3 regions of the Marilutibacter maris genome follow, and region 3 is predicted to be linked to each of the others. Evidence: predicted binding sites of a transcription regulator. Region 3 holds the regulator's gene; each other region holds the start of a gene.
The links. Region 3 encodes sigma-54, which starts transcription at its own class of promoters, with help from an activator protein. Its sites were predicted from a motif close to TGGCACGNGCNTTGC; they were not measured.
Positions count from the first base shown of each region.

Region 1 (3,257 bases), 1.3 Mb from region 3:
TGCAGGCGCGCGTCGATGCGGCCGTGGTCGGACGGTATCCAGCTCACGCCCAGGCTCAGTTCATCGGCGCCGATACCGCTGCGGCGGGCCTGCAGCGAAGCGTTGGGACTGTTGTGGTACCAGCCGCCGCCGATGCGCCAGGCGTCGTCCAGGCGCCAGTCGGCGCTGACGTGGTAGCCGCTGTCGGCATCGGTCCAGTCGTCGAGGATGCGATCGACGCCGGCCGCCGCGCGCAGTCGATCGTGGGCGAAGCGGACGCCGACCCCGGCGCGGCGGTCGTGCACGCGCACGCCCTGGAAGTCGGCCCAGGTGTCGCCGGCCTCGGCGGCGATGCGCCAGCGGTCGCCGAGCAGCGGGCCCTGGACCGCGAACGAGTGGCCGCCGTCGCGGCTGCCCAGCGGCGAGACGCCCGGGGCGCCGTCGCGGCTGTCGCTGCGGCCCGCGGAGGCATTGATCTGCCACTGCCAGCCCAGGCGCTTGTCCCAGTCGCGGGCCATCTGCTTCACCTGCACGTTGCGCGGGTGGCCGGCGAGCAACCGGTCGTGCAGCGGACGGGCCAGGTCGACCCGGTCGAGGTCGAGCAGGGCGCCGACCTGGCCGATGCGGGCACCGATGTGCTCCGGGTCCTGGGTGCCGGCCATGCGGAAGCGCTCCAGCGCCCGCTCGCTCCAGCCGCGCTGGCGGTAGACCTCGCCGACCGCGGTCTGCAGGCTGGCATTGTTGGGACCGATCGCGGCCAGCGACTCCAGCCGCTGTTGCGCACCGGCGGTGTCCTGCCCGTACAGGTGCATCAGGGCGAGGTTGCGATCGGCGTCGTAGTGGCGCGGATTGGAATGCGGCCGGCGCGCGCCCGGGGCGTACAGCCAGGCCGGCTCGGCGGCCTTGAGCTGCTCCAGGTGGGCGTAGGCGGCGTCGAAATCCTCGCTTTCCGAATAGGCGTAACCCAATTGCAGGCGCGGGTCCCAGGCGTCGGGCATCGCGCGTTCGACCTGCCGGTAGAGCGGGATCGCCTCGGCCGGATGGCGTTCGGCCAGCAGCGAACCGGCGATCGAGACCAGCACGTAGGGCGGCGGCTCCACGCCCTCGTCCTGCAGGGCGCGGTAGCGCTCGATCACCTCGGTGTGCCGCTCCAGCAGGTTGAGCAGGGCGATCTCGTCGAAACGGGTGCGCAGGTCGGCCGAGCCCGGTTCCTGCCCCGATTCCTGCAGGGTCCGCAGCGCCTGTCCGGCCAGCGCCAGCTCCTCGTCGCGGGCCTGCTCGGACTCCGCGTACAGGCGTCCCCAGTTGATCAGTCGCGCGGTGCCGGCGCCGCGCAGCCGCCGCGCCTCGTCGGCGTCGAACACTTCCGGCCGCGCCCGGTACAGGCGCCAGGCCCGGTAGCTGCTGCCCAGGTCCAGCAGGGTCAGGGTCTGCAGCCGGTACAGCGCGGGGTCGTCGGGGCGATCGTCCTGGGCGCGACCGATAGCGGACAGGGCGTCCAGCCAGCGGCCCTGATCGCGCAGCTGCTGGATCTCGGTCAGCGGCGTCTCAGGGGTCGATGCGAATGTCGAGAGGGGCCAGGCCAGGGCGGCTAGCGCCACGGAAACGGCTAAGGGTTTGAAATTACTGGAAATAGATCGGTGCATGCTCGGTCCGTGATAGACATTCCATAATGTGACTTGCATCTCATTTCTGGATATTGTGACGCAAGCACCGTGCCACTCTCCCCGGTTCGGTGGTTCGGGGTGGGGTGGATTTACGAAATCTTCATCTACGTGAATGCCGGTAGCTATGCGATCTAAACCGCAGCATGGGGCGACCCTAGCAGGCGGGGTGCCCGGGCCGGTGTGACCGATGGCCGAATGCCGACGGCATCGGTCCGCAAGTCGCCTGTCGGTACCGACAGGTACGCGGCTTCGCACCGGGGTGCCGGCGGGGGCGCGAGCGGCGAGTCGTCGTGTCGGCCGTGCCGGGCGCGGGCATCGATGGCGGACGTCCGGCTTGCCGCGGCCATCCTCAAGTGCGGAGGCGGGCGGAGTGCCGGGCCGGGGCGGTGCGCTCCGGATGCCGGTGCGTCCGGGGCCGGCAACGAACCGGGACGGCGCGCAGCGTGTCCGTGCAGCGATCGGGCAGGGGCAGGGCCGATCGTCTCGTCCCCCGCTTCCGGCATGTCGGGACGGCGCCGGACGGCGGACGGCAAAAAGGCCCTGAAGTCCTGCATTATCTGCAGCTTTCAGAGCCTTTGATGCGTTTCGGCAAGTGGTCGGGGAGACAGGATTTGAACCTGCGACTTCTACGTCCCGAACGTAGCGCTCTACCAGGCTGAGCTACACCCCGATGTGCCGAGCCCGGCATTGTAGTGAGGTGTTCCGGAGCTGGCAATAGCCGGCGAAGAATTTTCCGCATCGCCCACGTCGGCAATGCCGCAGGCGACGGCCGGGCTTGTAGACTGTCGGGCTTGCATGCCCTTGCCGCGCGACCGGGGCGCACCCGCCGCGTACGGCCCGTTCCGACAGGAGTGCCTTTTCTTGTCCAGTTCGTCTTCGTCCACGTCTCCGATCAAGCCACGCACCCCGGCCGGAGTGATGGAACTGCTGCCGCCCGAACAGATCGCTTTCCAGCGCCTGCTCGACACGATCCGCCGCAATTTCGAGCGCTTCGGTTTCCTGCCGGTCGAGACCCCGGTCATGGAGTTGTCCGAGGTGCTGCTGACCAAGTCCGGCGGCGAGACCGAGCGTCAGGTCTACTTCGTGCAGTCGACCGGCGCGCTGGAAAAGGCCCAGTCCAGCGGCGGCGACGCGCTGCCGGAGCTGGCCCTGCGCTTCGACCTGACCGTGCCGCTGGCGCGCTACGTGGCCGAGCACGAACACGAACTGGCGTTCCCGTTCCGCCGCTACCAGATGCAGCGCGTGTATCGCGGCGAGCGCGCCCAGCGCGGCCGCTTCCGCGAGTTCTACCAGTGCGACATCGACGTGATCGGCAAGGACAGCCTGAGCGTGCGCTTCGACGCCGAGATGCCGGCGGCGATCCACGCGGTGTTCTCGGAGATGGCGATCGGCAAGTTCACCATCCAGATGAACAACCGCAAGCTGATGCGCGGCTTCTTCGAGGCCCAGGGCGTCGTCGATCCCGAGCGCCAGGCGCTGGTGCTGCGCGAGGTCGACAAGCTCGACAAGCGCGGCGAGGACCATGTGCGCGAGACCCTGACCGGCGAAGCCTTCGGCATGCCGGCCGCGGCGGTCGCGCGGATCCTGGAGTTCGTGAAGGTGCGCTCGGAC
Region 1 is NZ_CP029843.1:2,383,464-2,386,720, reverse strand. Features, by position in the region: gene pgaA (poly-beta-1,6 N-acetyl-D-glucosamine export porin PgaA) at 1-1,580, opposite strand, end outside; tRNA gene C9I47_RS10510 (tRNA-Pro) at 2,240-2,316, opposite strand; gene hisS (histidine--tRNA ligase) at 2,538-3,257, shown strand, end outside.
Region 1: pgaA (poly-beta-1,6 N-acetyl-D-glucosamine export porin PgaA) is a predicted target of sigma-54. The motif match lies at 1,686-1,700, and genes of this name have one in related genera.

Region 2 (3,257 bases), 820 kb from region 3:
CGACCAGCAGGGCGCCGGCGCGTGAGGTGTCCTGGAACACCGTGGTCAGTGCGGGCTGGGCGAAGCGGGCCATCGGGATGTCGTCGAAGCCGGCGACCGCGATGTCCTCGGGGACCCGCCGTCCGGCCTCGGCCAGTGCGCGCATCGCGCCGATCGCGATCAGGTCGCTGGCGGCGAACACTGCGTCGAACGGCAGCGCACGCTCCAGCAGGGTGCGGGCGGCGTCGAAGCCGGCCTCCTCCGAGCTGACCGCATCCACCTGCAGGCCCTCTTCCATGGCCAGGCCGGCCTCGCGCAACGCGGCGTCGCAGCCGCGGTAGCGGTCGAAGAACTCCGGATAGTGGCTGGAGGCGTCGCCGAGGAAGGCGATCCGCTTGCGGCCCAGGCCGAGCAGGTGTTCGCCGATCAGGCGGCCGCCATGGTGGTTGTCGCAGCCGATCGAGATCCCCGGCTGGCCCGGCAGCACTGCGCCCCAGCGGACGAAGCGGGTGCCCTGCTCGACCAGGCTCTCGAGCTTGCCGCGGTAGGCGAGGTAGTCGCCGTAGCCGAGCAGGATCAGGCCGTCGGCCTTCATGCTGTCCTCGTAGTCGGCGTGCCAGTCGTCGGACAGTTGCTGGAACGAGACCAGCAGGTCGTGGCCGTGGCGGGCGCAGGCGCGGGTGATCGAGCCCAGCATCGACAGGAAGAACGGATTGATGTGCGAGTCGTCCGGGGTCGGGTCCTCGAACAGCAGCAGGGCGAGGGTGCCCGAGCGCTGGGTGCGCAGGCTGGAGGCGTGGCGGTCGACCTTGTAGTTGAGTTCGCGCACCGCCTCCTCGACCCGGCGCCGGGTCTCGGCGTTGACCAGCGGGCTGCCGCGCAGCACCCGCGACACCGTCGCCTGCGATACGCCGGCGCGATGTGCGATGTCGATGGATGTGGTCTTCGAGCGCCTGCCCACCGGGCCCTCCTCCCTGGGACGGAACCGCAACAGTGTAATGGCCCGGTCGCGAGGGGCCGGAACCGTGCGGCGATTGCACCATATTAGTGCAATTGGCAGGAAGGGATGCACCACATTGGTGCAATCGCGTGCGAACTCAGATCCGGAGTGTTTTTAAATCAATGGGTTGCGAGAGTCTGTGGGTTGGCACAGGGCTTGCTATCTATCTGGGTATCCCCTCCAACCGGAAAGGCCGTACCTCCATGTCGCTCGAGAACGTCGAAAAGCTCATCCGTGACCACAAGGTCGAATTCGTCGACCTGCGCTTCGCCGACATGCGCGGCGTGCAGCATCACGTCACCTATCCCAAGTCGATCGTCGATGCCGGCCTGTTCGAGGAAGGCAAGATGTTCGACGGCTCCTCGATCAACGGCTGGAAGGGCATCAACGAGTCCGACATGGTGCTGATGCCGGACGCCTCGACCGCGTTCCTGGACCCGTTCACCGCCGATCCGACCCTGGTGATGACCTGCGACGTGCTCGACCCGACCACGATGCAGGCCTACTCGCGCGACCCGCGCGGCGTCGCCAAGCGCGCCGAGGCCTACCTCAAGGCCAGCGGCATCGCCGAGCAGGCGTTCTTCGGCCCGGAGCCGGAGTTCTTCATCTTCGACTCGGTCCGCTACGGCAATGAGATGGGCCATACCTTCTTCCACATCGACTCCGAGGAAGCGCACTGGAACTCCGCGCGCGAGTACGAGGGCGGCAACAGCGGCTACCGTCCGGGCGTCAAGGGCGGCTACTTCCCGGTCGCGCCGGTCGACTCGCTGCACGACATCCGCGCCGAGATGTGCAAGACCCTGGAAGAGGTCGGCATCGAAGTCGAGGTCCACCACCACGAGGTCGCCAACGCCGGCCAGTGCGAGATCGGCACCAAGTTCAACTCGCTGGTCAAGAAGGCCGACGAGCTGCTGATGATGAAGTACATCATCAAGAACGTCGCCTTCCGCAACGGCAAGACCGCGACCTTCATGCCCAAGCCGATCGTCGGCGACAACGGCAGCGGCATGCACGTGCACCAGTCGCTGGCGAAGGACGGCAAGAACCTGTTCTCCGGCGACGGCTACGGCGGCCTGAGTCAGCTGGCGCTGTGGTACATCGGCGGCGTGTTCAAGCACGCGCGCGCGATCAACGCCTTCACCAATGCCGCCACCAACAGCTACAAGCGCCTGGTGCCGGGCTTCGAGGCGCCGGTGATGCTGGCCTACTCGGCCCGCAACCGTTCGGCCAGCTGCCGCATTCCGTTCGTGTCCAATCCGAAGGCGCGCCGCATCGAGTTCCGCTTCCCGGATCCGGTGCAGTCCGGCTACCTGACCTTCGCCGCGCTGATGATGGCCGGCCTGGACGGCATCAAGAACCAGATCGATCCGGGCGCGCCCAGCGACAAGGACCTGTACGACCTGCCGCCGGAGGAGGAGAAGAACATCCCGACCGTCTGCCACAGCCTCGACCAGGCGCTGGAGGCGCTCGACAAGGATCGCGACTTCCTCAAGGCCGGCGGCGTGTTCTCCGACGACTTCATCGACGGTTACATCGCGCTGAAGATGCAGGAGGTCACCAAGTTCCGCGCCGCGACCCACCCGTTGGAATACCAGCTGTACTACGCGAACTGATGCGCGCGAACTGATCGAAACGGCTGGCCGCGCAGGGTGCGCGGTCGGCCGGTGAAGGCGGCGGTGGACCGGACGCAGAGCCGGCCACCGTCTCCGGTCCCGGCGGAGCGGACGGCCGCCACCCCCACAACACAGGAGGGCATGAAAACGACGGGCAATGCCCGGCGCCGGGCGACTGCGGCCCGGAGAAACAGCGAACGGCACGCGGACGCCGACGCAAAACGAGCACGGACCAATGACCACGGGAGGGGCCACCGCTTATGAGGAGCCTGCGTCATGTCGTCTCAGCACACCGCATTCCATGCGCCCGGTGGGCGCATCCAGGGGATCAGGGAAACCGCACCGGCGCCGCTCGCGGCGCTGACCGCCATCGCGACGATGGCCACCATGCTGGCAATGGGGCAGGCACGGGCAGGGGAGCTGTCCGGATCGGTCAGCCTGACCAGCGACTATCTGTTCCGCGGCATCACCCAGACCGATGAAGAGCCCGCGCTGCAGGCCGGCGTCGAGTACGCCACCGACAGCGGCTTCTACGCCGGCGTCTGGGGCAGCAGCATCAGCTGGCTTTCGGACTCGGATCCGGACATCTCCAGCCAGCTCGAACTCGACGGCTACCTTGGCCTGCGCGGCGAGTTCGCCGACAGCGGCGTCAGCTGGGACGTCGG
Region 2 is NZ_CP029843.1:213,076-216,332, forward strand. Features, by position in the region: gene C9I47_RS00965 (LacI family DNA-binding transcriptional regulator) at 1-940, opposite strand, end outside; gene glnA (type I glutamate--ammonia ligase) at 1,183-2,592, shown strand; gene C9I47_RS00975 (TorF family putative porin) at 2,869-3,257, shown strand, end outside.
Region 2: glnA (type I glutamate--ammonia ligase) is a predicted target of sigma-54. The motif match lies at 1,125-1,139, and genes of this name have one in related genera.

Region 3 (3,257 bases):
AGTTCGCTCTTGCCCGAGCCGGACTCGCCGGTGATCAGCACGCCGATCGAATAGATTTCCATGAACACCCCATGCAGGGTCACCCGCGGCGCCAGCGTGCGCGCGAGGTGGTACTGCATGTGGTTGAGCAGTTCGTGGCCGCGGCGCGGCGAGACCCACAGCGGGGTGCCGGACTCCTCGGCGGCCTCGCGCAGGTCCTCGGGGCAGGGCTGCTGCTTGCTGATCACCATCGCCAGCGGCCGCGACTGGATGATCTTCTCGATCGTCTCCCAGCGCAGGCGCGAGTCCAGCGAGTCCAGCCAGGCCAGTTCCTCGGTGCCGAGGATCTGGACCTTGTTCGGATAGATGGTGTTGAGATAGCCGGCCAGCGACGGCCGCCGCGCGACCGTCTGCACCGACTCCAGCATCCGCGCGGCGCCGGCCTCGCCCGCGATCCAGCGCAGGTCGAGACGCTCGCGCTGCTGCTCGAACAGTTCGCCGGCGCTGATGCTCGCGTTCATGCCCGGCGCCCCGGGCGGTGCCGTGTTCTGCTCATCTGCGCATCCTTGGCGCGGGTCGGAGGGCGTGTCCAGTCGATCATTCACTCGGTCGCTGCCTTGGGGCCGGGGCGCCATGGTAGCCGGCCATGACGCCCGCGCGGTGACGGGTGGGACGCGCGCCGACCCGCCGGCTCAGGCGCCGAGGTCGCCGTTGCGGGCCAGGCTCTCGCCACGATGGTGGTCGACCATCTTTTCCTTGTGCTTCAGCAGCAGGCGATCGAGCTTGTCGGCAAGCAGGTCGATCGCGGCGTACATGTCGATCGCGTTGGCGTCGGCATGCAGGGTGCGGCCGGCGATGCTGACGGTCGCCTCGGCCTTGTGTTCGGGTTTGTCCAGGCTGAGCTGGGCACGCACGTCCAACGGTTGCTCGTAGTGACGCTCCAGGCGCGACAGCTTGGTCTCGACGTAGTCGCGCAGGGCCGGAGTGACATCGATCTGTTGGCCGTGGGTTTCGATACGCATCGCAGACCTCCTGGTTGATGGCTATGTTGACCGCTGTGGGTAACCGGGTGCCGCCGCGGATGCCAGCGCGGCTCCGGAACTACAGCATCGCACGATAGCCGCCGCAGCGGGCATACCCCGATGGGCGGTACCGCGGCGGGGCGATGGCGCCGGCGGGCGGGCGCGCTCAGCCTATTCTCACGCGATCCTGAGACGATGGAATGTTCATCGCCTCGCGGTACTTGGCGACCGTGCGCCGGGCCACGCTGACCCCGGAGGTCTTGAGGGTCTCGGCCAGGCGCGCATCGGACAGCGGCTTGCGCGGATCCTCGGCATCGATCAGCCCGCGGATCATCGCCTGGATGGCGGTGCTGGAGGACTCGCCGCCGCTGTCGTTGCTGACCCCGGAGGCGAAGAAGCCGCGCAGCGGAATGGTGCCGCGCGGGGTGCGCGCGTACTTGCGGGCGATCGCCCGCGAGACGGTGGATTCGTGCAGGCCGACCTCGGCGGCGACCTCGCGCAGGGTCAGCGGACGCAGCGCGCTGTCGCCGAACTCCAGGAAGCCGGCCTGCTGGCGGATCAGGCACTGGGCGACCTTGAGCAGGGTCTCGCCGCGCGCCTCCAGGCTCTTGAGCAGCCAGCGCGCTTCCTGCAGGTGGCCGCGCAGGTAGCTGGCGTCGGAAGCGCTGGCGCCGCGGATCATGCCCTCGTAGCCGCGGTGGATCGAGATGCGCGGGCGCATGCTCTCGGCCAGCGAGACCCGCCACAACCCGTGCTGGCGCCAGATCACCACGTCCGGGGCGACGTAGGTGTCGTTGCCGGTGCCGCCGACCTGCGAGCCGGGACGCGGGTCGAGCGAGCGCAGCAGTTGCACCGCGACCTCGACCTCGCCCGGATCGAGCTTCATTTCCTGGGCCAGGCCCTCGACGCCGACCCGGGCCAGGCGCTGCAACGGCCCGTTGGCCAACTGGTGCGCCAGCGCCTTGCCGGGGGTGTCGTCCGCCATCGGCTCCAGCTGCAGGCGCAGGCATTCGCCGAGGTCGCGCGCGCCGACCCCGACCGGGTCGAAACGCTGGATCGTGTGCAGCACGGTGAGGATTTCCTCCTCGCTGGCCTGGATGTCCGGCGCCAGCGACGCCGCGATCGCGTCCAGCGGTTCGCGCAGATAGCCGTCGTCCTCGATCGCCTCGATCACGATCACGCCGATGCGGCGGTCGCGCGGCGACAGGTGGCTCAGGTGCAACTGCCACAGCAGGTGGTCGTGCAGGGTGTCGTCGCTGGCGACCTGCTCGGCGGCGTGGTCGTCGTGGCCGCCGTCGGAGGGGCCGACCCGTTCGTACCAGGGCTCGCCGTCGCCCGGGGCCCACTCGTCGACCGCCTCGACCTGTACGTCCTCGCCCCGGGTCTCGTGCGTGCCGGCCTCGGTCGCCGGATCGCCATCGGCGCCGACCTCGGTCGACGACTCGGTCCAGTCGAGCAGGGGGTTGGTCTCGATCGCGTCGGCCAGCTCCAGTTCCAGCTCGGCGGCGGACAGTTGCAGCAACCGGATCGCCTGACGCAGCTGCGGCGTCATGACCAGATTCTGTCCGAGTGAGGGTTGGAGGCGGGGCTTCATGGCCTTGTCGGGATCGCGGGCTGTCGGGCTTGGGGCAGGCGCCCGGCCGTTGCGCCCCCGCCGCCGCGAGGCGATGCGCCGTCAATGCGCGCTCCCCGCGGTCGTGCCGGGGCGTCGCGCCGCCGGCAACCGGGGACCCCGCATCAGAGACGGAAGGTTTCCCCCAGGTACACGCGGCGCACGTCCGGATTCGCCAGCAGCGTGTCCGGAGCCCCCTGCGCGAGCACGCCACCGTCGTTGAGGATATACGCGCGGTCGCAGATTCCCAAGGTTTCGCGCACGTTGTGGTCGGTGATCAGCACCCCGATGCCGCGATTCTTGAGGTGGCGCACGATTCGCTGGATCTCGCCGACCGAGATCGGGTCGACGCCGGCGAACGGCTCGTCTAGCAGGATCAGGCGCGGTCGCGCCGCCAGCGCACGGGCGATCTCGACGCGCCGGCGCTCGCCGCCGGACAGGCTGGCGCCGAGCTGGTCGGCGACGTGGGTGACCTGCAGCTCGTCCATCAGGCTGGCCAGCTCGCGTTCGCGACCGGCCTTGTCGAGGTCCTCGCGCAGTTCCAGCACCAGCCGGATGTTGTCGGCGACATCGAGCTTGCGGAACACCGACGGCTCCTGCGGCAGGTAGCCGACGCCGTACTTGGCGCGCGCGTACATCGGCTC
Region 3 is NZ_CP029843.1:1,035,179-1,038,435, forward strand. Features, by position in the region: gene hprK (HPr(Ser) kinase/phosphatase) at 1-500, opposite strand, end outside; gene hpf (ribosome hibernation-promoting factor, HPF/YfiA family) at 672-1,001, opposite strand; gene C9I47_RS04665 (RNA polymerase factor sigma-54) at 1,168-2,595, opposite strand; gene lptB (LPS export ABC transporter ATP-binding protein) at 2,739-3,257, opposite strand, start outside.